4 regions of the Streptomyces sp. NPDC094147 genome follow, and region 4 is predicted to be linked to each of the others. Evidence: riboswitches for the same ligand, from Rfam matches in the RefSeq annotation. Region 4 holds a riboswitch; each other region holds the start of a gene.
The links. Region 4 has a riboswitch for cobalamin ahead of ACIQ8J_RS00355 (cobalamin biosynthesis protein). Riboswitches for the same ligand answer to the same signal wherever they lie in the genome.
Positions count from the first base shown of each region.

Region 1: linked by a shared signal. The riboswitch ahead of ACIQ8J_RS26310 (ABC transporter substrate-binding protein) and the one ahead of ACIQ8J_RS00355 (cobalamin biosynthesis protein) in region 4 are both predicted to bind cobalamin.
Region 2: linked by a shared signal. The riboswitch ahead of metE (5-methyltetrahydropteroyltriglutamate--homocysteine S-methyltransferase) and the one ahead of ACIQ8J_RS00355 (cobalamin biosynthesis protein) in region 4 are both predicted to bind cobalamin.
Region 3: linked by a shared signal. The riboswitch ahead of ACIQ8J_RS06780 (ribonucleoside-diphosphate reductase subunit alpha) and the one ahead of ACIQ8J_RS00355 (cobalamin biosynthesis protein) in region 4 are both predicted to bind cobalamin.

Region 1 is NZ_JBIWHT010000021.1:102,823-110,014, reverse strand. It holds gene ACIQ8J_RS26325 (ABC transporter ATP-binding protein) at 1-295, opposite strand, end outside; gene ACIQ8J_RS26320 (FecCD family ABC transporter permease) at 292-1,290, opposite strand; gene ACIQ8J_RS26315 (hypothetical protein) at 1,317-1,820, opposite strand; gene ACIQ8J_RS26310 (ABC transporter substrate-binding protein) at 1,817-2,797, opposite strand; cobalamin riboswitch at 2,835-2,972, opposite strand; gene ACIQ8J_RS26305 (Mov34/MPN/PAD-1 family protein) at 2,964-3,386, opposite strand; gene ACIQ8J_RS26300 (amino acid permease) at 3,472-4,941, opposite strand; gene ACIQ8J_RS26295 (DUF2017 domain-containing protein) at 5,262-5,843, opposite strand; gene clpS (ATP-dependent Clp protease adapter ClpS) at 5,843-6,148, opposite strand; gene ACIQ8J_RS26285 (nicotinate phosphoribosyltransferase) at 6,384-7,192, shown strand, end outside.
Region 2 is NZ_JBIWHT010000008.1:144,683-151,874, forward strand. It holds gene ACIQ8J_RS15345 (ABC transporter permease) at 1-772, shown strand, start outside; gene ACIQ8J_RS15350 (ABC transporter ATP-binding protein) at 769-1,821, shown strand; gene ACIQ8J_RS15355 (CbtA family protein) at 1,851-2,615, opposite strand; gene ACIQ8J_RS15360 (CbtB-domain containing protein) at 2,632-2,850, opposite strand; cobalamin riboswitch at 2,912-3,003, opposite strand; gene ACIQ8J_RS15365 (histidine phosphatase family protein) at 3,150-3,725, shown strand; cobalamin riboswitch at 3,724-3,944, shown strand; gene metE (5-methyltetrahydropteroyltriglutamate--homocysteine S-methyltransferase) at 4,102-6,426, shown strand; gene ACIQ8J_RS15375 (hypothetical protein) at 6,986-7,138, shown strand.
Region 3 is NZ_JBIWHT010000002.1:299,059-306,250, reverse strand. It holds gene ACIQ8J_RS06800 (extracellular solute-binding protein) at 1-1,167, opposite strand, end outside; gene ACIQ8J_RS06795 (GntR family transcriptional regulator) at 1,631-2,395, shown strand; gene ACIQ8J_RS06790 (DUF3311 domain-containing protein) at 2,623-2,892, shown strand; gene mctP (monocarboxylate uptake permease MctP) at 2,889-4,508, shown strand; cobalamin riboswitch at 4,653-4,795, shown strand; gene ACIQ8J_RS06780 (ribonucleoside-diphosphate reductase subunit alpha) at 4,922-7,192, shown strand, end outside.
Region 4 is NZ_JBIWHT010000001.1:65,967-73,158, forward strand. It holds gene ACIQ8J_RS00345 (anion permease) at 42-1,304, shown strand; gene ACIQ8J_RS00350 (hypothetical protein) at 1,328-1,549, shown strand; cobalamin riboswitch at 1,649-1,790, shown strand; gene ACIQ8J_RS00355 (cobalamin biosynthesis protein) at 1,887-2,843, shown strand; gene ACIQ8J_RS00360 (cobyric acid synthase) at 2,825-4,330, shown strand; gene ACIQ8J_RS00365 (putative cobaltochelatase) at 4,422-6,449, shown strand; gene cobO (cob(I)yrinic acid a,c-diamide adenosyltransferase) at 6,449-7,057, shown strand; gene ACIQ8J_RS00375 (cobyrinate a,c-diamide synthase) at 7,051-7,192, shown strand, end outside.

The DNA of each region.
Region 1 (7,192 bases), on a different contig from region 4:
TCTCGCGGACGGTCAGCTCGATGCCGCCCGCGTGGGCGTCCTGCGGGACGGTCGCGATGCGGCGGGCGCGCGCCTTCACCGGCAGGGCGTGCAGGTCGCCGCCGTCGAGCAGGACGCGGCCGGTGGTGGGGCGCAGGGTTCCGTAGAGGCAGCGCAGCAGGGTCGTCTTGCCGCTGCCGTTGGGGCCGACCAGGCCGACGGTCTCGCCGTCGCGGGCGGTGAGTTCGATGCCGGAGAGCAGTTCGCGGCCCTGCGGTGCGGTGTACGAGAGCGACTCGGCGCGCAGGGTCGTCATGCGGGGCCGCCTTCCGCGCCGGCCCTGCGGCCGCGCAGCATCCACAGGAAGAACGGGCCGCCGGTGAGCGCGGTGAGCACGCCGACCGGGATGTCCTGCGGGGCGGCGACGGTGCGGGCCGCGAGGTCGGCGAGGACCAGGAAGGCGGCGCCGCCGAGGGCTGCGACCGGGAGCAGGGTGCGGTGGGCGGCGCCGACGACCGCGCGGGCGGCGTGCGGAACCATCAGGCCGACGAATCCGATCGCCCCGCTGTACGCGACGAGCGCGCCGGTGAGCAGGGAGGCCAGCGCGAAGACGCCCGCGCGGAAGCGGCCGGTGTCCAGGCCGAGGACGGTGGCGCCCTCCTCCCCCACCAGGAGCAGGTCCAGCGGTCGGGCCAGCGCGATCAGGACGAGGGTGCCCGCGGCGAGGACGGCGGTGGGCAGGGCCAGCATGTCCCAGCGGGCGCCGCCGAGTCCGCCGAGCGTCCAGTGCAGCACCTCCTGGAGGTGTTCGGCGCTCGCCGAGGTGACCAGGAGCAGGCTGGTGAGCGCGGACAGGATGTACGAGACGGCGACTCCGGCGAGCACGAGTCGGCCGCCGGTCATCGAACCGCCGCGTCCGGCCAGGGCGTACACGAGGACCAGGGCGACGAGTGCGCCCGCGAAGGCGGCGGCGGGGAGGGCGACGGTGGTGGTCACCCCGGCGCCCACGCCGAGGACGATCACCGCGACGGCTCCGGCGGAGGCCCCGCTGGAGACCCCGAGCAGGAACGGGTCGGCGAGCGGGTTGCGCACGAGGGCCTGGAGGACGGTGCCGATGACGGCGAGACCGGCGCCGGTGACCGCGCCGAGCACGACGCGGGGCAGCCGCACGTCGAGCACGATGGTCCGGTACGGGGAGGGGTCGGCCTCCCCGGTGACGATGGCCAGGATCTGGTCGGCCGGGATCGCCACCGAGCCGAGCGCGAGGCCGGCGACGGCGGCGGCCACCAGCGCGGTGGCGAGGGCGCCCATGAGTACGGGGTACCGCCAACGCGGGGTCACCGCCGCACCCCGGACGCTGCGGCCTCCGGCCGGTCCCTCGTCTCCCACCCGCACCACCCGTGCGGACGGGAGGGCAGGTGCGGTTCCTCCCGCCGGCCCTCGCCCGCCGTCGGCGACTGCGGACCGACCACGCGACGCCCAGCCGAACCGGGCAGCACGGCCGGGCGCGGCCCGACCACGACGCGCCCCGGCGAACGCGAACCCACCACGGCGCGCCCCGCCGAACCCGCCAGCACCGCCGGGCGCAGGGCGACCACTGCACACCCCGCCGGACCCGGCACCACCGCCAAGCGCGAGCCGACCACGACGCACCCCGCCGAACCCGACACCGCCGCCGGACGCGAGCCGACCACGACACACGCCACCGAACCCGGCACCACCACCGTCGAACGCGAACCCACCGCGACACACCCCACCGAACGCGAACCCACCGCCACGCACCCCGCCGAACCCGGCACCACCGCCGAACGCGCGGCGGCAGCCTCCCTTGCCGCTCTCATCGCTTCGTCCCCCCGCGCAGCTGTTCCGCGAGTTTCGACACCGCTTGGGGGGCGCGGACGCCCGTCACCATGTCGGAGAGCGGGAGGACCGCGAAGCGGTTGTTCTTGACGACCGGGACCGAGGCCAGGGCCGGGTCGGCGAGCAGGCGTTGCTTCTTCGCCTCCGCCGTCGTGCCGCCGTAGTCCAGGATCAGGATGACCTCGGGGGCGCGGGCCACCACGTTTTCCCAGCTCGCGTCCCCGAAGGACTTGTCCTTCAGATCGGCGGCGAAGACGTTGCGGCCGCCCGCCCGCGTCACGATGTCGTTGCCGATGCCCTTCCCGCCCGCCGTGAACGCCGTCTTGTCGCCGCTGTCGTAGACGAAGACGGACAGCGGCGCCGCGCCCGCGAGCGCCGTCCGGGTGCGCGCGTTGGCGGCCTCGGCCGACCGCACCCACGACTCGGCCCGGTCCGCGACCCCGAAGGTCCGGCCGACCTCGCGGACCTCCTCGTACACGTCGTCCATCGTGGTCGCGGCCCCCTTGGGGCAGTTCTCCACGTTCAGGCGGGTCTTGATGCCGCTCTTGGCCAGCGCCTCGCGCGTGCGGCCCTCGTTCGGCGAGAACGCAGAGGCGTAACCGCCGTACACGTAGTCCGGGTTGGCGGACAGGAGCTTCTCGTACGAGGGGTACTCGGCCGCGAGGACCGGGACCGACCGGTAGTCCCGCTCGTACTTCGGCAGCACCTTGTCGTCCAAGTAGGCGGTCCCGGCAAGGGACTTGGCGAGGCCCAGCTCCAGCATCACCTCCGTGGCGTGCTGGTTCATCGTCACGGCCCGCTTCGGGGGCGCGGTGAACGTGGTCGTCACCCCGCAGTTGGTGACCGTGTACGGGAAGCCGGGGGCCGGGCCGCCCGCGGCGTCGGGGCGCGGCGGGGTCGTGCACGCGGCAAGCGGGAACAGCAGGGCGGCGGCGAGTGCCGCGCGGCGCCAGAGCATGGCTGAGCTCCTCCAAGGGGATTTCCACGTCCCCTGTCGGTGGGAGAAGGCGGCAGGTCAGTTCCTGACTTCCGGCGCCGCCAAGCGCCGGTCACAGTGGCGGGACCGGGCCGGATTCACACCGGCTTCCTGGCTCCTGCCGCCCAAATCGGTCAATTGCGTACGGTCAGTATGCCTCGACGATCTTGACGTCTTCCTCCGTGATCACGCCGTCCACGATGCGGTACGAGCGGAACTGGAACTCCCCCGCCCCGTCCGTGTCCGCCGTCGAGACCAGGACGTAGTGGGCGCCGGGCTCGTTCGCGTACGTCACGTCGGTGCGCGAGGGGTAGGCCTCGGTCGCCGTGTGGGAGTGGTAGACGATCACCGGCTCCTCGTCGCGGTCGTCCATCTCGCGGTACAGCTTGAGGAGGTCCTGGGAGTCGAACTCGTAGAAGGTGGGCGAGCGGGCCGCGTTCAGCATCGGGACGAAGCGCTCGGCGCGGCCGGTGCCCGCCGGGCCGGCGACCACACCGCACGCCTCGTCGGGGTGGTCGGCGCGGGCGTGCGCGACGAGCTGGTCGTACAGGGCCTGGGTGATGGTCAGCATGTCGGCAAGGATAAGCAGACAGGCCGTTCCGTACCGAGTGATGGTACGGAACGGCCCGCATGGTGAGAACTGGCAGGTCAGAGCCTCAGCTGCGCTTGGCGAACGCCTTGTTCTCCGGGTTCTTGGCCCGCAGGACCAGGTAGGAGACGCCGAGGATCAGGCCCCACAGCGGCGCGCAGTACAGCGAGACGCGGGAGTCCTTGTCGATGCCCATCATCACGATGACCATGCCGATGAAGAGCAGCGCGAACCAGCTGCTCCACGGGGCGCCCGGGGCGCGGAAGGTCGACTTCGGCAGTTCGCCGCGGTCGGACCGGGCGCGGTAGCGGATCTGGCAGACCAGGATCATGATCCAGGCCCACATGCCGGAGATGGTGGCGAAGGAGACGACGTAGTCGAAGGCCTTGCCGGGGGCGACGTAGTTGATCCAGACGCCGACCAGCATCAGCGCGGCGGAGACCGTGGTGCCGACCAGCGGGGTGCCGCTCTTGGTCAGCTTGGTGAAGACCTTCGGGCCCTGGCCGTTGAGCGCGAGGTCGCGCAGCATGCGGCCGGTGGAGTACATGCCCGAGTTGCAGGAGGAGAGCGCGGCGGTCAGGACGACGAAGTTGACGATCGCGGCGCCGACGCCCAGGCCCATCTTCTCGAAGGCGAGGACGAAGGGGCTCACGCCCGGCTGGAACTCGTGCCACGGGATGACCGAGAGGATCATGATCAGCGCGCCGATGTAGAAGACGGCGATGCGCCACGGCACGGTGTTGATGGCCTTGGGCAGGGTCTTCTCGGGGTCCTTGGACTCGCCGGCGGTGACGCCGACCAGCTCGACCGCGAGGAAGGCGAACATCACGATCTGGAGCGTCATCAGCGTGGAGCCGATGCCGTGCGGGAAGAAGCCGCCGTCGTTCCACAGGTTGGACACCGACGCGGTGTCCGCGGCGTTCGAGAAGCCGACGGTGAGGATGCCGGCGCAGATCAGGATCATGCCGACGATGGCGGTCACCTTGACCATGGAGAACCAGAACTCCAGCTCGCCGAAGAGCTTCACGGAGATCAGGTTCACGGCGTACAGGATGAGCGTGAAGACCAGCGCGTAGGCCCATTGCGGCACGCTGTTGTGGGTCCAGAACGACATGTACTGGGCGGCCGCGGTGACTTCGGTGATGCCGGTGACGACCCAGAAGAGCCAGTACGTCCAGCCGGTGACGAAGCCCCAGAACGGGCCGACGAACTCCCGGGCGTACTCCGAGAAGGAGCCCGACACCGGGCGGTACATGAGCAGCTCGCCGAGCGCGCGCATGATGAAGAAGATGACCAGGCCCGCGATGGCGTAGGCCAGGATGAGGCTGGGCCCGGCCTTCGAGATGGCCTTGCCCGCGCCGAGGAAGAGGCCGGTGCCGATGGCGCCGCCGATCGCGATCATCTGGATCTGCCGGGCCCCGAGGCCCCGCTGGTATCCCTCGCCCGCGCCCTCGCCCGGTCCGTTGCCGACGTCGGTCCCCGCGGCCTCATTGCCGGCAGGACGGTCGCCGTGCTGGTCGACCTGCACTGAGGTCATGGTGGTGCGCCTTTCTCCATGCTGACCCGCCCGCCTCGGTCGCGAAGCGGCGGATCAGGTCCTGATCCCCCCGGATGTGGATGGAGTGCCACCGGCGGTCAGCCGGTCGAAGCGCCCCCGGGGAACATGGGTGGCGTCCCCGGGTGGTCGTGAAGATTTATCACGGCCTTATGGGTGATCCATTTCAGCCACTGTGGCGCACCCCACAGGAAGAAGCGGACAAAAGTCCCTCGACGTGACAAAGCAGGTCGATGCGGTGATGGGATCGTTATACGGATTTGAGCGTCCGCTGAGCGAACAGCCATCTCCTGGTCGATCGGTCAGGGCATGAGCGTTTCGACGAGTGTTTCTTGCAGCACACCCAGCCAGAGATAGGCCATCACCATCGGCTTGCGCGGATCGTCGTCCGGCAGCCGGTACAGCTCGCCGCTCTCGTCCTCGTCGGTGACCTCCAGGCGGGTGCCGATGGTCAGCCGCAGGTCGTTGAGCGCGCCCAGCCAGTGCCGGGAGTCCTCGGCGGTCAGCTTCAGGACAGCTCCGCCGTCGCCCTTGGGGGTCAGCGCGTCGAGGCCGTGGACCACCGCGAGCGCGTCGGCCCGCTTGCGCGAGCGCAGGTCGTTCTCGGTGAAGCGCCTGAACTCGCTTGACTTGTCGCGCAGTTCGTCGCTCTCGTCACTGGCGTACGCGTCGGGGAAGAGGCGGGCGAGTGCCGGGTCGGAGGGCGGCTCGCTCGGGCCCTCGGCGAACAGCGCGGCGAGCGGGTCGGCGCCCTCGGCCGGTTCGTCGCCGGGACCGACGAGTTCGAGCAGCTGGACCGCGAGCGAGCGCAGGATGGCGATCTCGACCTCGTCGAGCGCGACGGCCGCGCCGCCGCCGGGGAGCACCTCGAAGTGCCCGGCCATCAGTTGCGGTCCTGGGAGAGCGTGGCCCACAGCCCGTAGCCGTGCATCGCCTGCACGTCGCGTTCCATCTCCTCGCGGCTGCCGCTGGAGACCACGGCCCTGCCCTTGTGGTGCACGTCGAGCATCAGCTTGTGGGCCTTGTCCTTCGAGTAGCCGAAGTAGGACTGGAAGACGTACTGCACGTAGCTCATCAGATTGACGGGGTCGTTGTGGACGAGCGTCACCCAGGGCACATCGGGTTCGGCGACGGGTTGGCTCGACTCCGCCGACTCGGGGCGTTCGATCTCTACGGGAGCAACACTCACGGCTCTGGGCGACCTTTATCTCTTCTGCCGGGGGTCCGGGGGGCGCCCCCGGAAATCACAGCCACGGCCTCCATGCTGCCACCCGGGGCGGGTCATCGCACAAACGGGCTCCTAGAAATCGTCAAAGTGACGAGTATTCGGGGTAGCATCCCCCCATGCCCCATCTCCCGGGGGCAGCCCCCGGATCCCCGGCCGAACCGTGCTCGGCCCGGACGAAAGTGCGAGGTAGCTCGTTGTGAACGCTGCGGACCTTGGGCTGCCGGTGGACGTGCCGTCGACAGCGCTCTTCACCGACCAGTACGAGTTCACGATGCTCCAGGCCGCGCTGAAGGCCGGCACGGCCGAGCGGCGCTCGGTCTTCGAGGTCTTCACCCGCAGGCTCCCCGAGGGCCGCCGGTACGGCGTGGTCGCGGGTACCGGACGGGTCCTGGACGCCGTCGAGAACTTCCGCTTCGACGCGGGCGTGCTCGGCTTCCTGCGCGACCGCGACATCGTGGACGAGCCCACCCTGCGCTGGCTGGCCTCCTACCGCTTCAGCGGTGACATCTGGGGCTACCCGGAGGGCGAGGTCTACTTCCCGGGCTCACCGATCCTGCGCGTCGAGGGCTCCTTCGCCGAGTGCGTGCTCCTGGAGACCGTGATCCTCTCCATCCTCAACCACGACTCCGCGATCGCCGCCGCCGCGTCCCGGATGTCGGCCGCCGCCGGCGGGCGCCCGCTCATCGAGATGGGCGCGCGCCGCACCCACGAGCTGTCCGCGGTCGCCTCCGCGCGGGCCGCCTACGTCGGCGGCTTCAGCACCACCTCGGACCTCGCGGCCGGTTTCCGCTACGGCATCCCGACCGTCGGCACCAGCGCGCACGCCTTCACCCTGCTCCACGACAGCGAGCGGGACGCCTTCCGGGCCCAGGTCGACTCGCTCGGCCGCGGCACCACCCTCCTGGTCGACACGTACGACGTCGCCGAGGCGGTCCGCGCCGCCGTCGAGATCGCCGGACCCGAGCTCGGCGCGGTCCGCATCGACTCCGGCGACCTGCTCCTGGT
Region 2 (7,192 bases), on a different contig from region 4:
TCCCGCGCCGCTCGGCCGCTGGAAGCCGGCGGCGCTGAGCGCACTGGCCGCGGTGGCGGCCCTCTCGCTCGGCGTCCCGCTCTACGCGCTGGGCTACTGGCTGGTGAAGGGCGATTCGACCTCGCTGCCGTCGGCCTCCGTGTGGTCCTCGGCACTGACCACCCTCGGCTACGCCTCCACCGCGGCCCTGGTCGCAACGGCCGCCGCCGTGCCGGTGGCGCTGTACGGCTGGCGGCGCGGCACCCGGCTCGCCCGGACCGCCGAACGCGCGGCGTACCTCACCCGCGCACTGCCCGGCATCGCCGTCGCCCTCTCCGTGGTCTTCTTCGCCATCCGCTACGCCCAGCCGCTCTACCAGCAGCCCCCGATGCTCGTCACCGGGTACGTCATCCTCTTCTTCCCGCTCGCCCTCACCGCGGTGCGAGCCGCCCTGGCCCAAGTGCCGCCGGGCGTCGAAGAGGTCGCCCGCTCACTCGGTACGCGCCCGCTCGCCGTGTTCACCCGGGTCACACTTCCCCTGGTGCTGCCCGGACTCGGCGCCGCCGCCGCGATGGTGGCCCTCACCGCCAGCACCGAGCTCACCGCCACCCTGCTGCTTCGCCCCACCGGCACCCAGACCCTGGCCACCCAGTTCTGGATCTACACCAGCGGCCTCGCGTACGGAGCCGCCGCCCCGTACGCGGCGCTGATGGTCGTCATGTCCGTACCACCCGTGCTCCTGCTGACCCGCCGTGCCCTCGGCTCCCACCCCACCCCGGAGACCTCCCCATGAGCGGCCTCGCGATCACCGCCCTGCACGCGGCCCACGGCCGCACCCCGATCCTCCAGGGCGTCGAACTCACCGTTCCCGACGGCGAACTCGCCTGCGTCCTCGGACCGTCGGGCTGCGGCAAGAGCACCCTGCTGCGCGTCATCGCCGGATTCCACCCCGCCCAGCGCGGACAGGTCGCGCTCGGCCACACCGTGCTCGACGACGGGCGGCGCCGGCTCCCCGCCGAACGCCGCCGCATCGGCTACGTACCGCAGGACGGCGCCCTCTTCCCCCACCTCACCGTCGCGGCCAACATCGGCTTCGGACTGCCCCGCCCGCAGCGCCGCGACCGCGTCGCCGAACTCCTCGGCCTGATCGGCCTGCCCGGACTCGGCGACCGCCACCCCCACCAGCTCTCCGGCGGCCAGCAGCAACGCGTGGCCCTCGCCCGCGCCCTTGCCCCCAGGCCCGAACTCCTGCTCCTGGACGAGCCGTTCGCCGCCCTCGACGCCACGCTGCGCACCGACCTGCGCGCCGAAGTCGCGGCGACCCTGCGCGCCGCCGGAGCGACCGCGGTCCTCGTCACCCACGACCAGGACGAGGCGCTCTCCTTCGCCGACACCATCGCCGTGATGCGGGCCGGCCTGATCGTGCAGCAGGCCGCACCCGAGGTCCTCTACCGCGAACCGGCCGACACCGCGGTCGCCGGCTTCCTCGGCGAAGCCAACATCGTCCCGGCCGGTATCGAGGGCATGCGCGCCGACACAGCCTTCGGCATCCTCAAACTGACCGTCAACGCCGGTGCGGCGCGCCGGGGACCGGTGCTCCTGAGGCCGCGCCAGCTGCGGCTGAGCGTCACCCCGGGCCCCGGCAAGGTGCGCACCCGGGTCCACCGGTGCCACTTCCGGGGAAGTGATCACCGGGTGGAACTCGTCGCACCGGAGACCGAGGGACTGCCCGGCCTCCTGGTCGCCTACACGGACGTGGCATGGCCCGAGGGCGAGGCGTACGTCGAGGTCGACGGCCCCGCCCACCCCGTCGAGGAACCCGCGACGCTCCCGCCTCGTTGACAGCGAGACGGGAGCGCGCCGTGAACTCGTCAGCCTGATACGGGAGTTGGCCGTGCGGTCGCGTCCTTCCTCGCGGCGGCGGCCGGACGGGGGTTGAGGAGCCGCTCGGCCAGGTGCCCGAAGACCAGGCCGAAGCAGGTCCAGAGGGTGAGCTGGATGCCCAGGGCGGCCAGCCGGAACTGCCACAGCAAGGTGGCGGAGAAGTCCTTGGGGACTTCGTTGATCGCCGGGAGGAACGCGTAGGCCAGGCCGACGGCGAGCACGAAGAACGCTCCGGCCGCGACGGTGGCGTACCAGTTGCCCAGGCGGGGTGCCAGGCGCTTGCCCAGGATGACGGTGGCGATCGCGAGGAGCACGCTCAGCACCATCATCAGGAAGTACAGCGTGGTGCGCTTGCCGATGGTGTCGGGGTCGCCGATCGACGGCGGGTTGGCGGGGTACTTCAGGAACGGCACCACGTACACCGCCAGCAGACCGGCGCCGGACAGCAGGAGTGCGGTGGCGCGCGGGCCGAAACGGCCGGTGCGGCCGAGGGCGAAGCAGTAGGCGAGGGCGGCGATGCCACCGAGCGCCACGCCGTAGACGAGGACGCCGGTGGCGAGACCGGCGGTGGACTGCAGGGAGCGGCTGACCACTGCCATGCCGTGGTCATGGGTGTGGGCGTCTTCGTAGGCGATGGCCGCGTCCACGCGGGGCTCGCCGAGGAAGTAGGCGACGGCGAGCGCGAGCAGCCCGGCGGCGAGGCCGGCGAGCATGCCGCGCACCAGGAGGTTTCTGACGGTTGCGGAGTTCATGGTGTCGGGTCCCCGGTCAGTGGCAGGGGAAGCCGAGCAGGTGGCGGCCGTCGTGCACCCACTCGTGCACGTTCTCGCCGGAGATCACGGAGGTGGCGCCCTGCTCGGCGCCGACGAAGTAGAGCAGGACCAGCATCAGGATGCCGAAGAAGACCGCCCAGGGCAGGATCGCCCCGACCGGCAGCTTGGCGGGAAGTGCGGGGGTGGCGGCGGGCTGGGCGACGGACTGCGCCATGGCAGGAACCTCCTGGGGAACTCGCGTCCCGTTTCGGTGGTGCACAGGACGACGGCAGCGGGTCTGACTTGCTCGACGTTCGCCGCCCCACGGACGGGGCGGCTGCTGCTGGGCTTACAGTGGCGCGACCGTGCCGGGCTCTCACCGGCTTCCGTCATGCCGTCGTCAATATCGGCGGAAAGGTACCGCGAAGCGGTGGGCACGCCAAGGGCGTACGCGGCGGTCATGAGGGGCGCAGCGGATCCGGTGTGCTCCCAACACCCGTCGTACGAAGGCCGGTTGACCGTGAAGGGGCGCACATGACCACCCGAGTGATCCTGGTCTCGCCGGCGAGCAGTGAGGCACTGCGTCAGGCGCGCTTCGATGCCGACAGCCCGCTGGACGCCGCGGGGATCCGCCGGGCCCGCTCGGCCGCCGATGCGCTGCCGGCCGCCACCCGGACCGCGGTCTCTCCCGGCGTCCGCTGCCGGCAGACCGCTGACGCACTCGGCCTGTCGGCGGTGCCGGACGCGGCCCTGGCGGGCTGCGCCATGGGGCGCTGGCACGGCAGGACCCTGGACGAGGTGAGTGCCGCCGAGCCGGCGGAAGTGGCCGCCTGGCTGGCGGATCCGGCGTGTGCCCCGCACGGAGGGGAGTCGCTGCTGACGCTGTGCGGCCGGGCCGGTGACTGGCTGGCGGCAGCGGCACGCCAGGAGGGCCGGGTGATCGCGGTGGCGGAGCCCGATGTCGTACGGGCCGCGGTGGTACGGGCCTTGGGGCTGCCGGAGCAGTTGTTCTGGCGGATCGATGTGCCCCCGCTGACCGCGGTGGAGCTGAGCGGCCGGGCCGGCCGGTGGAATCTGCGGGCCGGGCGGCCGCTGGGAGGCGCCGGGTAGGCTGGCGGGTGCAGCTGGTTCGCCCTGTCCGCCAGGCAGGTGCGTCGCAAGAGGGAACCCGGTGGGAATCCGGGACTGCCCCGCAGCGGTGAGTGGGAACGACCGCCGTCATACGCACTGGGTCCGGGAGTCCGGGTCCGGGAAGCGACGGCCAGTAGGTGTCTGCCCCGGCAGACGTGCCCGCGAGTCCGAAGACCTGCCACTGCCCGTACGCGATCGGTCGCGTGCGGAGATCCGGTGACCTCGAGGGCGGGTCGGCGCACACATCTGGCGGGCACCCGCGGCGACACAGCGCCGGGGACCGCCCGGTCTGCCGTCCCTTCGCGCTCTCGCCCCGTCTCCGGGTCGCTCTGAACAGCTCGCGAAGGAGAGTCCTGTGACCAGCAAGTCCACAGCCGCGGCAGCACGGGCCACCGTGCACGGCTACCCCCGCCAGGGGCAGCGGCGGGAACTGAAGAAGGCCGTCGAGGGGTACTGGAAGGGCCGCGTCAGCGCCGTCGAACTCCGGCGGACCGCCGCCGAACTGCGCGCCGCCAACTGGCGACGGCTCGCCGACGCCGGCATCCACGAGGTCCCGACCGGCGACTTCTCGTACTACGACCACGTCCTGGACACCTCCGTCATGGTCGGCGCGATCCCGGCCCGCCACCGGGCCGCCGTCGAGGCCGACGCCCTGGACGGCTACTTCGCGATGGCCCGCGGCACCCAGGACGTGGCGCCCCTGGAGATGACCAAGTGGTTCGACACCAACTACCACTACCTCGTCCCCGAACTCGCCCCCGACACCGTCTTCACCGCCGACAGCGCCCAGCGGGTCGCCGAGCTGAAGGAGGCCCTCGCGCTCGGCCTCACCGCGCGCCCGGTCCTCGTCGGCCCGGTCACCTACCTGCTCCTGGCCAAGCCCGCCCCGGGAGTCACGGCCGACTTCGAGCCGCTGACACTCCTCGACCGGCTGCTTCCCGCATACGCCGAGGTCCTCGCCGATCTCCGCGCGGCCGGGGCGGACTGGGTGCAGCTGGACGAGCCCGCCCTCGTCCAGGACCGCACCCCGGCCGAACTGAACGCGGCCGCCCGCGCCTACCGCGCCCTCGGCGCCCTCACCGACCGCCCGCGACTGCTGATCGCCTCGTACTTCGACCGGCTCGGCGAGGCCCTGCCCGTCCTGGCCAAGGCGCCCGTCGAGGGGCTGGCCCTGGACTTCACCGGCCCCGCCGCGGCCAACCTCGACGACCTCGCGGCCGTCGGCGGCCTGCCCGGCAAGCGCCTGGTCGCCGGCGTCGTCAACGGCCGCAACATCTGGATCAACGACCTGCAGAAGTCCCTGTCCACCCTGGGCACCCTGCTCGGCCTGGCCGACCGTGTCGATGTGGCGTCCTCCTGCTCCCTGCTGCACGTCCCGCTCGACGCCACCGCCGAACGCGACATCGAACCGCAGATCGCCCGCTGGCTGGCCTTCGCCCACCAGAAGACCACCGAGATCGTCACGCTCGCCCGGGGCCTCGCCCAGGGCACCGGCACCATCGCGGCCGAACTCGCCGCCAACCGCGCCGACCTGGCCTCCCGCGCCACCTCCCCGATCACCCGCGACCCGGAAGTACGCGCCCGCACCGCCGCCGTCACCGAGGAGGACGCACGCCGCGCCCAGCCCTACGCCGAGCGGGCCGCAGCCCAGCGCGCCCGCCTGCGCCTGCCACTGCTGCCCACCACCACCGTCGGCTCCTTCCCGCAGACCGCCGAACTGCGCACCGCCCGCGCCGACTTGCGCGCCGGACGCATCGACTCCGCCGCGTACGAGGAGCGGATCGAGACCGAGATCCGCGAGGTCGTCTCCTTCCAGGAGAAGACGGGCATCGACGTCCTGGTGCACGGCGAGCCCGAACGCAACGACATGGTCCAGTACTTCGCCGAGCAGCTCACCGGCTACCTCGCCACCCAGCACGGCTGGGTCCAGTCCTATGGCACCCGCTACGTCCGCCCGCCGATCCTGGCCGGGGACATCTCCCGACCGGAACCCATGACGGTGCGCTGGACGACGTACGCACAGACGCTGTCGGACCGCCCCGTCAAGGGCATGCTCACCGGCCCGGTCACCATGCTCGCCTGGTCCTTCGTCCGCGACGACCAGCCGCTCGGCGACACCGCCCGCCAGGTCGCCCTCGCCCTGCGCGAGGAGGTCAACGACCTTGAAGCAGCCGGGAGTTCGGTGATCCAGGTGGACGAACCCGCGCTGCGCGAGACGCTGCCGCTGCGTGCCGCCGACCGACCCGCCTACCTGGAGTGGGCCACCCGGGCATTCCGTCTGACCACCGGCGGCGTACGCGCGGACACCCAGATCCACACCCACATGTGCTACGCCGAGTTCGGCGACATCCTGACGGCCATCGACGACCTCGACGCCGACGTCATCAGCCTGGAGGCCGCCCGCTCCCACATGCGCGTCGCCGACGAACTGGCCACCGCCGGCTACCCGCGCGAAGTGGGGCCCGGTGTCTACGACATCCACTCCCCGCGCGTGCCCGGCGCCGACGAAGCAGCGGCCCTGCTGCGCAAGGGACTTGAGGCCATCCCGGCCGAGCGGTTGTGGGTCAACCCCGACTGCGGCCTCAAGACCCGCGGCTGGCCCGAGGTGCGAGCCTCGCTGGAGAACCTGGTGAGCGCGGCCCGTGACGTCCGAGGCGGCTTGCCCGGCACGGCCTCCTGAGCCGACCAGCGGCCGGGGCGGGCCCGCCCGGTGCCCGCCCCGGCCCAGCGCGGCCCAGGTCTCCCCGACTTCCTCGGCTCACGGGGCGGGTCTCCCCGGTCTTCGCAGCCGGTTCGCCGCCCGGCGCGTAACGTGGCGCGCCATGAAGATCCTCATCTCTGAGGAGCTTCGCTGCGGCCTGCGGCGATTCGTAGTGCGGGGCCCTGTGCAGGGTGTGTGAGCGGAGCTGCGAGCACAGATGGATGGCGATCTGCCGTCCGGGCACGGGCTGTTGGGGGAGCTGATCAGGCATCCGGAGGCATTGCGCCTTGCGGAGCTGTCGGAGCATCTGGCCTCTTCCGGCTGCCCGCCGAAGCACCCGCCGATGCGCTCCTCCCTGGGGGTGCCGACGCGGGCAACTCGCCGATTTTCAGCGGAAGTTCATCGATCCCCACCCGCCGATCGGCAGGTTCGGCCCTTGCCCCGACCGGCTGCGGGATCATCTCGAAAGGGGCGATCCGGCGGTTCCGGTCCAGCGCGGGAGACGCCCGGTGAGTTCGGTCCCTGGAAACGCGGACAGTTGGCCCACCACGTCGCCGACGTGCATGCCGAGCGCCTGCGCGGGGCCTCCGGGGGCGTGGTCGCCTCGATCCGCCACGTGGCGCCGGTAGACGCGTGGGCGACCCGCTGCCCTGCCGCGTACGAAGGCACGGCGGTGCGGGGCATGGCCTGACGGGGCGTCAGTCGCGTCGGCGTTGTGTGGTGCGGGCAGGGTGATCCGCTCAGG
Region 3 (7,192 bases), on a different contig from region 4:
CTGGCCCCAGCCCGGCGCCATCGGGACGAACCAGCTGGACTCGGCCGCGGTGGCCGCGACGGCCGTCTTCGGGTCCGACTTCAGCGGTGCGAGGTCCGACTTGTTGTTGGGCAGGTTGCCCTTGGCGACGAGGCCCTTCTGGCCCTGGGTGCCGGTGAGCGCGTTGATCCACTCGGCCGCGAGGCCCTGGGCCTTGGACTTGACCGGGACGGCGAGGTCGGAGCCGCCGAGGAAGACCGGCATGGCCTTTCCGGACGGGCCGGGCATCACAAAGCTCTCGATCTTGTCGGCGAGCTTGCCGACCTTGTCGTTCTCGGGCAGGGCCGCGTTGGCGCCCTCCCAGGCGGGGCTGAAGACCAGGCCGGACTTGCCCTGGCCGTAGACGATCGGACGGTCGGACTCGTCCTTCGTCTTGTCGCCCTTCATGTACTTGTCGACGACGTTCTTGAACTCGGTGAGGCCCTTGAGGGACTCGGGCGAGGACAGGTTGCTCTTGAACTTGCCGCCGTCCTCCTTGGCGATGGAGCCGCCGGCGTCGTACACGAAGGACATGGCCGCGTACCAGTCGCGGGTGGGCTGGTACCAGGCGCTGAACTTGTCGCCCTGCTTCGCCTGGATCTTGTCCAGGTCGGCGGTCAGCTCGGCGTACGTGTTCGGGACGGCGGTGACGCCCGACTCGGCGGCGATGTCCTTGCGCCAGATCGCCGTGCGGCCACCGGCGTAGTAGGGGACGCCGTAGGTCTTGCCGTTGTACGTGACGGAGGCCTTGAGGCCGTCCAGCCAGGCGGCGGAGTTGTCGAACTTCGAGGGGTCGACCTCGGCGAACGCGCCCTTGAGCGAGTAGGAGAGCATCTCGGAGTTGCCCATCTCGACCACGTCCGGCGCCTTGTCGGTGGCGAGGACGGCGTCCAGCTTGGCGTTCTTGTCCGGCCAGCCGTAGTACTCGTGATTGATCTTCAGGCCCGGGTGCTTGGCGACGATGGCGTCGTCGGCCGCCTTCACCAGCTCGGGCCAGTTCTTCTGCGCGTCGACCGTCAGCCAGACGGTGAGCTCCTTGGCGTCGCTGCCCCCGGCGGCGCCGTCCGTCTTGCTGCCACTGCCGCCGCAGGCCGCGGCGCCGATCATGATGCCCGCGACGCCGATCGCCGCGATGAGCTTGCGCTTCACGCCACTCTCCTCAGGGATGACTGAAACCCCCCGCCCACCGCGATGCCACATACGACGAGTACTGCCCGTGGGGCTGGGATCTGGTCTTTAATGGTTTAGACCAGTACCGGGAGCTTGGCCTAGACCTTTAGGGGTGTCAAGGGTCGATAAGAACGCTGAGAGCGTCCGTTATCGGACCGACACCTCACCGTCCACGACTCCCCGCAACTCGCCCCCCACGGCCCCGATCGGCCCACCCGAGACTGCCCCCGGAACGCCACCTGGGCTTTAATGGTTTAGACCAACTTGCACACTCCCCCGCACGTCCGCCGCGCGGCGGTGTATAAGAAGGGCTGTCGATCGCGTTACCGGACCGACACCCTGACGGAGGGCGACGACCCGTGACCGGTCCGTGCCACCATGTGAGCCGCGACAGACGGAGGAGCCGGTGACGGCAGCAGCGCACCACTCGGGAAGGCAGGCCATGGCCACCGACGGGAGCGGCAGCGAGACGGAGGCGGGCGCCGGCGTCCGTACCGCCCGCGTGCCCAAGTACTACCGCCTCAAGCGCCACTTGCTGGAGATGACGGAAACCCTTCCGCCCGGCACCCCGGTGCCCCCCGAGCGCACCCTCGCCGCCGAGTTCGACACCTCCCGCACCACGGTCCGCCAGGCCCTTCAGGAACTGGTCGTCGAGGGCCGCCTGGAGCGCATCCAGGGCAAGGGCACCTTCGTCGCCAAGCCGAAGGTCTCCCAGCCGCTCCAACTCTCCTCGTACACCGAGGACATGAGGGCCCAGGGCCTGGAGCCGACCTCGCAGCTCCTGGACATCGGCTACGTCACCGCCGACGACACCCTGGCCGCACTGCTCGACATCGCCGCGGGCGGCCGGGTCCTGCGCATCGAGCGGCTGCGCCTGGCGAGCGGCGAGCCGATGGCCATCGAGACGACGCACCTCTCCGCCAAGCGCTTCCCCGCGCTGCGCCGCTCCCTGGTCAAGTACACCTCGCTCTACACCGCGCTCGCCGAGGTGTACGGAGTGCACCTCGCGGAGGCCGAGGAGACCATCGAGACCTCGCTCGCCACCCCGCGCGAGGCCGGACTGCTCGGCACCGACGTGGGCCTGCCGATGCTGATGCTGTCCCGCCACTCCCTCGACGGCGACGGCGAACCGGTGGAGTGGGTGCGGTCGGTGTACCGGGGCGACCGGTACAAGTTCGTGGCGAGACTCAAGCGCCCGACGGACTGACGCCCCCCGGCCGGGGGTCCGGGGGTTGCCCCCGGGACAACGCAGCGTGGCGAGACTCAAGCGCCCGGCCGACTGAGGCGGTCCCGCACCTCTCACACCTCCCCCCATCCCCGCCATCGTCCGCTATCCGGACGGGGGTTCCCTTGGTCGGCACTGTCCCCTAGATTTCCTGCGCATTACCGAAGTGATCCAACGCACAGGTGATCGTGAGGGGACGGAGCCACCCAATGCCGGAATCTACGGAAGTGAAGAGACCGGTGATCACGCCCTTGCGCGTGGTCATCGCGCTCTGCCTGATCGCGCCCTTCGTGGCGATGCTGTGGGTGAGTTCGTACGCCAAGACCGATCCGAAGCTCGGCGGCATCCCGTTCTTCTACTGGTACCAGATGCTCTGGGTGCTGATTTCCACCGCGCTCACGATGCTCGCGTACAAGCTCTGGCAGCACGACCAGCGCTCGCGCACCTCTGACGACAAGAAGGGGGGTGCGTCCGCGTGAAGCACGGCGTGAACGGCGTCGCGCTCGGCGTCTTCATCTTCTTCTTCCTGGCCGTCACGGTCATCGGCTTCATGGCCGCCCGCTGGCGCAAGGCCGAGAACGAGCAGAGCCTCGACGAATGGGGCCTGGGCGGGCGGTCGTTCGGCACCTGGGTCACCTGGTTCCTGCTCGGCGGCGACCTCTACACGGCGTACACCTTCGTCGCGGTTCCGGCGGCGGTGTACGCGGCGGGCGCGGCCGGCTTCTTCGCGGTGCCCTACACGATCCTGGTCTACCCGCTGATCTTCACCTTCCTGCCGCGCCTGTGGTCGGTCTCGCACAAGCACGGCTACGTCACCACCTCGGACTTCGTGCGCGGCCGGTTCGGCTCGAAGGGCCTCTCGCTCGCGGTCGCGGTCACCGGCATCCTCGCCACGATGCCGTACATCGCGCTCCAACTGGTCGGCATCCAGGCCGTGTTGGACGTCATGGGCGTGGGCGGCGAGTCCTCCAACTGGTTCGTCAAGGACCTGCCGCTGCTCATCGCCTTCGCGGTGCTCGCGGCGTACACCTACTCCTCCGGGCTGCGCGCCCCCGCGCTGATCGCGTTCGTCAAGGACGGGCTGATCTACCTGGTCATCGCGGTGGCGATCATCTACATCCCGATCAAGCTGGGCGGCTTCGACGCCATCTTCAGCGCCGCGCAGCACAAGTTCGCGGGCCCGCCCGGCGGGAAGCCCACCGGGGCGATCGCGCCCGGCGAGGCGAGCCAGTGGACGTACGCGACCCTCGCGCTCGGCTCGGCGCTCGCGCTCTTCATGTACCCGCACTCGATCACCGCGACGCTGTCCTCGCGCAGCCGCAACGTCATCCGCCGCAACACCACGATCCTGCCGCTGTACTCGCTGATGCTGGGCCTGCTGGCGCTGCTCGGCTTCATGGCGATCGCGGCGGGCGTCAACGTCAAGAACGGCCAGCTGGCGATCCCGCAGCTGTTCGCGGACATGTTCCCGGACTGGTTCGCGGGCGTGGCCTTCGCGGCGATCGGCATCGGCGCGCTGGTCCCGGCGGCGATCATGTCCATCGCGGCGGCGAACCTGTTCACCCGCAACATCTACAAGGACTTCATCAGGCCGGACGCGACGGCCGCGCAGGAGACCCGGGTCTCCAAGCTGGTCTCGCTCCTGGTGAAGGTCGGCGCGCTGGTCTTCGTCCTGACCATGGACAAGACCGTGGCCATCAACTTCCAGCTGCTCGGCGGCATCTGGATCCTGCAGACCTTCCCGGCCCTGGTCGGCGGCCTGTTCACCCGCTGGTTCCACCGCTGGGCGCTGCTCGCGGGCTGGGCGGTCGGCATGGCGTACGGCACGCTCGCGGCGTACGGCGTCGCCTCGCCCACCCAGAAGCACTTCGGCGGCTCCTCGAAGGAGATCCCGGGCATCGGCGAGATCGGCTACATCGGCCTCACGGCCTTCGTCCTGAACGTCGTGGTCACCGTGGTCCTGACCTTCGTCCTGCGCGCGCTGAAGGCCCCGGACGGCGTGGACGAGACCTCACCGTCGGACTACACGGCGGACGCGGGCGACCCGGGAGTGAGCCCGGACCTGCCGCCCGCGACGGCGGGCGCGGCCCACTGAGTTCTGGTCATACCTGCACGCCGAAGGGCCGCCGCATCCGGGAGGGTGCGGCGGCCCTTCCATGTGCGTTGGTCAGCGCACCCAGTCCTTGAACGGCTCGGTCTCAATGGGCACGGCGACACAACATGTAGGGCCTTACTCATCCGGCTCCCCCCACATGTATGCTCGTCCTCGCTGTCGCCGCAGGGGAATCCGGTGGAAATCCGGAACTGTCCCGCAACGGTGTACTTGGTGCGGTTTGTCGCACCCTGTGAGTCCGAGGACCTGCCGACGGCGCATCCGGCTCGACCGAACCGGGTGCCGAGACGTCCGGGCCTCGCGGTTGGGCCGGTGGACGACGCGCACGGGCCTGCCCTGACGCGCGCCTCCGCCTCCCCCGAAGGGCCCCGTGCCGAGCGAGGGAGTGCCCCCACGTGACCATCGCCCCAGCGGATCCCGCTTCAGCGATCACCGAAGAACTGGCGGATGCGCCCGGGACCGCGCTGCTGCGGACCCTGACCGACCTCACCGCCGACCTCGCGGACACCGACCCCGGCCGGGTCGCCGCCGCCGCGCTCCGGGGCCGCAACGCCCGCTCGGACGAGGCGGAACTGCGGGGCCTGGCCACCGAGGCGGCCGCGGGGCTCATCTCCGAGGACCCGGCCTACTCCCGCCTCGCCGCCCGCCTCCTGACGATCACCATCGCCGAAGAAGCCGCCGGGCAGGGCGCGTTGTCGTACTCCGCCTCGGTCGGGGTCGGCCACCGCGAGGGCCTGATCGCCGACCGCACCGCCGACTTCGTACGCACCCACGCCGCCCGCCTCGACGCCCTGGTCGAGGCCTCGCTCGCCGACGGCGCCGACGACCGCTTCGGCTACTTCGGCCTGCGCACCCTCTACTCCCGCTACCTGCTCCGCCACCCGATCACCCGCCAGGTCATCGAGACCCCCCAGCACTTCATGCTGCGCGTGGCGTCCGGCCTCGCCGAGGACGATTCGGTGCGCGCCCTGGACGAAGTGGCGTCCCTGTACGGCCTGATGAGCCGCCTGGACTACCTCCCGTCCTCCCCCACGCTCTTCAACTCCGGCACCCGCCACCCCCAGATGTCGTCCTGCTACCTCCTCGACTCCCCGCTGGACGAGCTGGACTCCATCTACGACCGCTACCACCAGGTCGCCCGCCTCTCCAAGCACGCCGGCGGCATCGGGCTCTCGTACTCCCGCATCCGCAGCCGCGGTTCGCTGATCCGGGGCACCAACGGGCACTCCAACGGCATCGTGCCGTTCCTCAAGACGCTGGACGCCTCGGTCGCCGCCGTCAACCAGGGCGGCCGGCGCAAGGGCGCGGCGGCGGTGTACCTGGAGACCTGGCACTCCGACATCGAGGAGTTCCTGGAGCTGCGCGACAACACCGGCGAGGACCAGCGGCGTACGCACAACCTGAACCTCGCGCACTGGATCCCCGACGAGTTCATGCGCCGCGTCGACGCGGACGGCCAGTGGTCGCTGTTCTCGCCCGCCGACGTGCCCGAGCTCGTGGACCTGTGGGGCGAGGAGTTCGACGCCGCCTACCGCAAGGCCGAGGCGGCCGGGCTCGCCCAGAAGACGATGCCCGCACGGGACCTGTACGGCCGCATGATGCGCACCCTCGCGCAGACCGGCAACGGCTGGATGACGTTCAAGGACGCCTCCAACCGCACCGCCAACCAGACGGCGGAGCCGGGCCACACGGTCCACTCCTCCAACCTGTGCACCGAGATCCTTGAGGTGACCGACGACGGCGAGACGGCCGTCTGCAACCTCGGCTCGGTCAACCTGGGCGCGTTCGTGGTCGACGGCTCCATCGACTGGGAGCGCCTCGACTCGACCGTCCGCACCGCCGTGACCTTCCTCGACCGGGTCGTGGACATCAACTTCTACCCGACCGAGCAGGCGGGCCGCTCCAACGCCAAGTGGCGCCCGGTGGGGCTGGGCGCGATGGGCCTCCAGGACGTCTTCTTCAAGCTGCGCCTCCCCTTCGACTCCCCCGAGGCGAAGGCCCTCTCCACCAAGCTCTCCGAGCGGATCATGCTGACCGCGTACGAGGCCTCCTGCGACCTCGCCGAGCGGTCGGGCCCGCTGCCCGCCTGGGACAGGACCCGCACCGCGCGCGGGGTGCTGCACCCCGACCACTACGACGTCGAGCTGAACTGGCCGGAGCGCTGGGCGGCCCTGCGCGAGCGCATCGCCGCGGTCGGCATGCGCAACTCGCTGCTCCTGGCGATCGCGCCGACCGCCACCATCGCCTCGATCGCCGGGGTGTACGAGTGCATCGAGCCGCAGGTCTCCAACCTCTTCAAGCGCGAGACGCTGAGCGGTGAATTCCTCCAGGTGAACGGCTACTTGGTGGCGGACCTCAAGAAACTCGGTGTGTGGGACGCCCAGTCCCGCGAGGCGCTGCGCGAGGCCAGCGGCTCGGTGCAGGACTTCGGCTGGATCCCGGCCGACATCCGCGCGCTGTACCGCACGGCGTGGGAGATCCCGCAGCGCGGCCTGATCGACATGGCCGCCGCGCGCACCCCGTTCCTGGACCAGTCCCAGTCGCTGAACCTGTTCCTGGAGACGCCCACCATCGGCAAGCTGTCGTCGATGTACGCGTACGCCTGGAAGCGGGGCCTGAAGACGACGTACTACCTGCGCTCCCGCCCGGCGACCCGCATCGCCCGC
Region 4 (7,192 bases):
ACGTTCGTCCAGCCACTGACGTCGAACGATTGCCTGGGTAAATGGAACACATGACACTGCTGCTCGCGATCGTGATCGCGACAGCTCTCGTGTTCGATTTCACGAACGGTTTCCACGACACCGCCAACGCGATGGCCACCACCATCTCGACCGGCGCCCTGAAGCCCAAGACGGCGGTCGCCATGTCCGCCGCGCTCAACCTGGTCGGCGCGTTCCTGTCAGTGGAGGTCGCCAAGACGATCTCCGGCGGGATCATCGACGAAAAAGGCATCAGAACCGAGGTGATCTTCGCGGCGCTGGTCGGCGCCATCCTCTGGAACCTGGTGACCTGGCTGCTCGGACTGCCCTCCAGCTCCTCGCACGCGCTGTTCGGCGGCCTCATCGGCGCCGCGGTCATGTCGGCCGGCTGGTCCTCGGTCAACGGCTCGACGGTCGTCACCAAGGTGCTGCTCCCCGCCGTCGCCGCCCCGATCGTCGCGGGCATCGCCTCGATGCTGGCCACCCGGCTCACGTACCGGATCAACCGGAACACCGACGAGAAGGCCACCGCCAAGGGCTACCGTGCGGGCCAGATCGCCTCCGCCGGCCTCGTCTCGCTCGCCCACGGCACCAACGACGCCCAGAAGACGATGGGCATCATCACCCTCGCCCTGGTCGCCAGTGGTGTGCTGCACCCGGGTGCGAACCCCCCGATGTGGGTCATCGTCTCGGCCGGCCTCGCCATCGCGCTGGGCACCTACCTCGGCGGCTGGCGCATCATCCGCACCATGGGCAAGGGGCTGACCGAGCTCAGGCCGCCGCAGGGCTTCGCCGCCCAGACCGGCGCCGCCGCGGTCATCCTGACCTCCTCGCACCTCGGCTTCTCGCTCTCCACCACCCAGGTCTGCACCGGCTCGGTCATGGGCGCGGGCCTCGGCCGCAAGGGCGGTGTGGTCCGCTGGTCCACCGCCACCCGCATGGTCGTCGCCTGGTGTCTGACGCTGCCGGCGGCCGGACTGGTCGGCGCGGGAGCGGAGTTCCTCACCCGGCAGGGCGCCTGGGGCATCGCCGCCGTCGCGGTGCTCCTGATCGCCGGTTCGGGCGTCATCTGGTCGCTCTCGCGCCGCCAGCCCGTCGACCACACCAACGTCACCGCCGACGCGCCCGCCGAAGCGGCCGAGCCCGCCGGTGTCATCACCACCGCGATCGCCGCGGTCACCCCGCCGCCGACCGGCGTCGCCGCCGCGGCCACCGACCTCAAGGCCACGATCCAGGCCCCGGCCCCGGTGACCCCCGCCGACCCGCCCCGCCCGGCGACGGTCTGACCAGGTACAGGTAAGGAATCCCCATGCACATCGACTGGGCGGCCCTCGGCTCCGTCTTCGGCGTCAGCCTCGTGGTGACCGTCGGCCTGGTGGGCCTGTTCACCCTCGGCATCGTCGGCCTCACCAAGCAGGAGGCCGCGGCCTCCGGCTCCGGCAACGCGGCCCTGGCCCGCACCGGCGCGTACGCCTGCTTCGCGCTCTGCGCGGCGGCCGTCGGCTACGGGATCTACTTGATCGTCGGCTGACCCGCACCGCACTCGTGAACCGCCCTCCGGCCCCGCCGGGGGGCGGTTCGCTGTGTGTCTCGGCACACTCTCGCGCCGCAGGTCAACAGCAAGTTGACGGGTGTTCTCGCAGCGTGGTGGACTGCACCGGCCAGCTACGGCGGCAGAAGAGGAAGCCGGTGCGAATCCGGCGCGGTCCCGCCACTGTCACCGGGGAGCGATCCCCGCGAGCCAGGAACTCTCACCGCCGGTCACGTCGAACCAGGGCGCGGACACCCTGAGTGAGGACATACCGCCATGCGCGCCTGCCTGTTGAGACATACCGCAGTTCCACGCGACGGCCTGGCGGGCTGAGCCCGTGCGGGCCGATCGCAGCTTCGCGTACGGCGCCACGGCCGGACTCCTCGGCGACCTCCTGCTCGGCGATCCGCGCCGAGGGCATCCGGTCGCCGCGTTCGGGCGGGCGGCCGGCGCCGTCGAGCGCGTGCTGTGGCGCGACCACCGCGGGTGGGGCGCGCTGCACACCGTCGTGTGCGCGGGCGGCGCCGCGGGCGCCGCGGCCCTGCTTTCCCGCGCCGTACGAGGCCGTCCCGCCGCGGCCGCCGCGCTGACCGCCGCCGCCACCTGGACGGTGGTGGGCGGCACTTCGCTGGGCCGCGAGGCGCGGGCCATCGGCGGCGCGCTGGCCGCGGGCGATGTGGAGGTGGCCCGGGAGCGGCTGCCGCACCTGTGCGGGCGCGACCCGCAGTACCTGGACGCCGACCAGATCGCCCGTGCCGTCGTCGAGTCGGTGGCCGAGAACACCTCGGACGCGGTCGTCGGCGCCCTGGTGTGGGGCGCGCTGGCCGGAGTGCCGGGGCTCGTGGGCTTCCGGGCGGTCAACACGCTGGACGCGATGGTCGGGCACAAATCGGCCAAGTACCGCAGATACGGCTGGGCTTCGGCGCGCCTGGACGATGTGGCGGGCTGGCCGGGGGCCCGGCTCACCGCCGTCCTCGCGGCGCTCGCGGGCCCGGACAAGAAGGGTGCGGTGCGGGCCTGGCGCGCCGATGCCGGCCGGCACCCGAGCCCCAACGCGGGCCCGGTCGAGGCCTCGTTCGCGGGGGCCCTCGGCGTACGTCTGGGCGGCACGCTCTCCTACGGAGGGCGCGTCGAGCACCGGCCGGTCCTGAACGCATCCGGGCGGGCCGTCGAAGTCGCGGACATCGAGCGGGCGGTACGGCTCTCGCGCCGGGTGGGCTGGCTGACGCTGGCCACCGCCGTCGCCACGAGGGCCGCTGTGAGGAAGGGACGTACATGGGTGGCGGGCTGCTGATCGCGGGCACGACCTCCGACGCGGGCAAGAGCGTCGTCACGGCCGGGATCTGCCGCTGGCTGGTGCGCCAGGGCGTCAAGGTCGCGCCCTTCAAGGGGCAGAACATGTCGCTGAACTCGTTCGTCACGCGCGGGGGCGCGGAGATCGGGCGGGCGCAGGCCATGCAGGCGCAGGCGGCGCGCGTGGAGCCGACCGCGCTCATGAACCCGGTGCTGCTCAAGCCGGGGAGCGACCGGTCGAGCCAGGTCGTCCTCATGGGCAAGCCGGTGGGCGAGTTGAGCGCCCGCGGCTACCACGGGGGCCGCCAGCAGGCGTTGCTCGGCACCGTCCTGGAGTGCCTGGAGGAGCTGCGGGGCACATATGACGCCGTGATCTGCGAGGGGGCGGGCAGTCCGGCCGAGATCAATCTGCGGCGCACCGACATCGTCAACATGGGCATCGCGCGGGCCGCGCGGCTGCCCGTGGTCGTGGTCGGCGACATCGACCGGGGCGGGGTGTTCGCCTCGTTCTTCGGGACGACGGCGCTGCTGAGCCCCGAGGACCAGGCGCTGATCGCCGGGTACGTCGTCAACAAGTTCCGGGGCGATGTGTCGCTGCTTGAGCCCGGCATCGAGATGCTGCGCGGCCTCACCGGCCGGCACACCTACGGGATCCTGCCGTACGCCCACGGCCTCGGCATCGACGAGGAGGACGGCCTGAGCGTGTCGATGCGCGGAGCGGTGCGCGAATCGGTCGTCGCGCCGCCGGTCGGCGAGGACGTGCTGCGCATCGCCGTCTGCGCGGTGCCGCTGATGTCCAACTTCACGGACGTCGACGCGCTCGCGGCCGAGCCCGGTGTGGTCGTCCGCTTCGTGGACCGGCCCGAGGAACTCACCGACGCGGACCTGGTGGTGGTGCCGGGAACGCGCGGCACGGTCCGCGCGTTGGAGTGGCTGAGGGAGCGGGGGCTCGCGGAAGAGCTGGTGCGCAGGGCTGCCGAGGGGCGCCCGGTGCTCGGGATCTGCGGTGGCTTCCAGCTGCTCGGCGAGCACATCGAGGACGAGGTCGAGTCACGGGCGGGCTCGGTGCCCGGTCTCGGACTGCTGCCCGTGCGGGTTCGGTTCGCCGCCGAGAAGACGCTCGCCAGGCCCGTCGGCGAGGCCCTCGGCGAGCAGGTGGAGGGGTACGAGATCCACCACGGCGTCGCCCAAGTCCTGGGCGGGGAAGCCTTTTTGGATGGTTGCCGGGTGGGCGCGGTCTGGGGCACGCACTGGCACGGCTCGCTGGAGAGCGACGGCTTCCGGCGCCGCTTCCTGGAACAGGTCGCGCGGGCCGCGGGCCGCCGTTTCGTGCCCGCCCCCGACACGTCGTTCGGCGCGCTGCGCGAAGAGCAGCTGGACCGGCTCGGCGACCTGATCGAAGAGCACGCGGACACCGACGCGCTGCTGCGCCTGATCGAGCAGGGCCCGCCCGCCGGGCTGCCGTTCATCCCGCCGGGGGCACCGTGAACGCGCCCCGCACAGCCGACGACAGCCCGCCGCACACCCTGCCCGGCCCCGCCGGCAGCGATCGACCGCCCCTCGAAGGAGTGATCAGCACATGAGCACCCGGTATCCGTTCACCGCCGTCGTCGGCATGGACGACCTGCGCCTTGCGCTGCTCCTGAACGCCGTCAGCCCGGCCGTGGGCGGTGTCCTCGTCCGGGGCGAGAAGGGCACCGCGAAGAGCACGGCCGTCCGGGCCCTCGCGGATCTGCTGCCCGAGGTGGCGGTGGTGGCGGGCTGCCGCTTCAGCTGCGACCCCGCCGCGCCCGACGCGCGGTGCCCGGACGGGCCGCACGAGGCCGGGCCGGGTGCCGCCCGCGCCGCGCGCATGGTCGAGCTCCCGGTGGGCGCATCGGAGGACCGCCTGGTGGGCGCCCTCGACATCGAGCGCGCCCTCGGCGAGGGCGTGAAGGCCTTCGAGCCGGGCCTGCTCGCGGACGCCCACCGCGGCATCCTGTACGTGGACGAGGTCAACCTCCTGCACGACCACCTCATCGACCTCCTGCTCGACGCCGCCGCCATGGGGTCCTCGTACGTCGAGCGCGAGGGCGTCTCCGTGCGGCACGCCGCGCGGTTCCTGCTCGTGGGGACGATGAACCCCGAAGAGGGCGAGCTGCGGCCGCAGTTGCTCGACCGGTTCGGGCTGACCGTCGAGGTCGCGGCGTCCCGGGAGCCCGGACAGCGCGTGGAGGTCGTGCGGCGCCGGCTCGCCTACGACGACGACCCGGCCGCGTTCGCCGCGCGCTGGGCCGACGAGGAGGGCGCGCTGCGGGCCCGGATCGTGGCGGCTCGCGAACTCCTGCCCTCCGTCGTGCTCGGGGACGCGGTACTGCTGCAGATCGCCGCCACCTGCGCGGCGTTCGAGGTGGACGGGATGCGCGCCGACATCGTCATGGCGCGGACGGCGACCGCGCTGGCCGCCTGGGACGGGCGTACGGACGTGACGTCCGAGGACGTGCGGCAGGCCGCGCTGCTCGCGCTGCCGCACCGGCGCAGGCGAAACCCCTTCGACGCGCCGGGACTCGACCAGGACAAGCTCGACGAGACCCTGGAACAGTTCAGGGACGAGACCGAGGGTGACGACGATCCGGACCCGGGCCCCGAGGGGCCGGGCGGTCCCGGCGGGGGCGGTGGCATCCCGCCGCAGGGCGACTCCCCCGAGAACCCGGCCGAGGCCCCGGAGACCGCGGCGGCCTCCGACGCGCCGGAGACGGCCGGCTCCCCCGCCCCCGGTGGCCCCGGCGAGCGGGCCGCGGTGAAGGCCGCCGAGCCGTTCCGTACGAAGATGCTGAGCGTGCCCGGTCTCGGCGAGGGCGCGGCGGGCCGCCGCTCGCGGGCCCGTACCGACCACGGCCGGACGACCGGTTCGCGGCGGCCCCAAGGGGCGCTCACCAAGCTGCACTTGGCGGCGACCGTGCAGGCCGCGGCCCCCCACCAGCGGGCGCGCGGCCGGTCGGGCCGCGGCCTCGTGGTGCGGCGGGACGATCTGCGCCAGGCCACCCGCGAGGGCCGCGAGGGCAACCTGGTGCTGTTCGTGGTGGACGCGTCCGGGTCGATGGCGGCCCGGCAGCGGATGAGCGCGGTCAAGGGCGCGGTGCTCTCGCTGCTGCTCGACGCCTATCAGCGGCGCGACAAGGTCGGTCTGATCACCTTCCGCGGCAAGGACGCCGAGGTGGCGCTGCCGCCCACCTCGTCGGTGGACGCGGCGGCGGCCCGGCTCGAATCGCTGCCCACCGGCGGCCGCACCCCGCTCGCGGCCGGGCTCCTGAAGGCCCATGACGTGCTGCGCGTGGAGCGGCTGCGCGACCCGTCGCGGCGGCCGCTGCTCGTGGTCGTCACCGACGGCCGGGCGACCGGCGGCCCCGAGCCGGTGGCGCTCGGCGCGCGGGCCGCCCGGCTGCACGCCGCCGAGGGCACCGCGTCCGTGGTCGTGGACTGCGAGTCGGGATTGGTGCGGCTCGGGCTCGCCGGGGAGCTGGCGCGCGAGCTCGGCGGGAGCGCGGTCACGCTGGACGAGCTGCGGGCGGATTCCATCGCCGGTCTCGTCAAGGACGTACAGGGAACTTCGAGGAGGGCCGCTTAATGCCGCAGGGACAGGTCAGTGTCGTACCCGAGGACGGTCTGACGACGCGTCAGCGGCGCAACCGGCCGCTGGTCATGGTGCACACGGGCGTCGGCAAGGGGAAGTCGACGGCCGCGTTCGGGATGGCGCTGCGCGCCTGGAACCAGGGCTGGCCGGTCGGGGTGTTCCAGTTCGTGAAGTCGGCGAAGTGGAAGGTCGGCGAGGAGAACGCGCTGAAGGTGCTCGGGGCGTCCGGCGAGGGCGGCCGGGTGGACTGGCACAAGATGGGCGAGGGCTGGTCCTGGATCCAACGGGAGCCCGCCGACGGCGAGCCCAGCCACGAGGACAAGGCCCGCGAGGGCTGGGAGCAGGTCAAGCGCGACCTGGCGGCCGAGACCTACAAGTTCTACGTGCTCGACGAGTTCGCCTATCTGCTGCACTGGGGCTGGGTCGACGTGGCGGAGGTGGTCTCCGTGCTGCGGGACCGCCCCGGCACCCAGCACGTGGTCATCACGGGCCGCAACGCGCCGCAGCACCTGGTGGACTTCGCGGACCTGGTGACGGACATGTCCAAGGTCAAGCATCCGATGGACGCCGGGCAGAAGGGCCAGCGGGGCATCGAGTGGTAGCACGTCTCGTCATCGCCGCCCCGTCGTCGGGCAGCGGGAAGACCACCGTCGCGACGGGGCTCATGGCCGCGTTCGCGCAGTCCGGGCTCGCGGTGTCGCCGCACAAGGTGGGCCCGGACTACATCGACCCCGGAT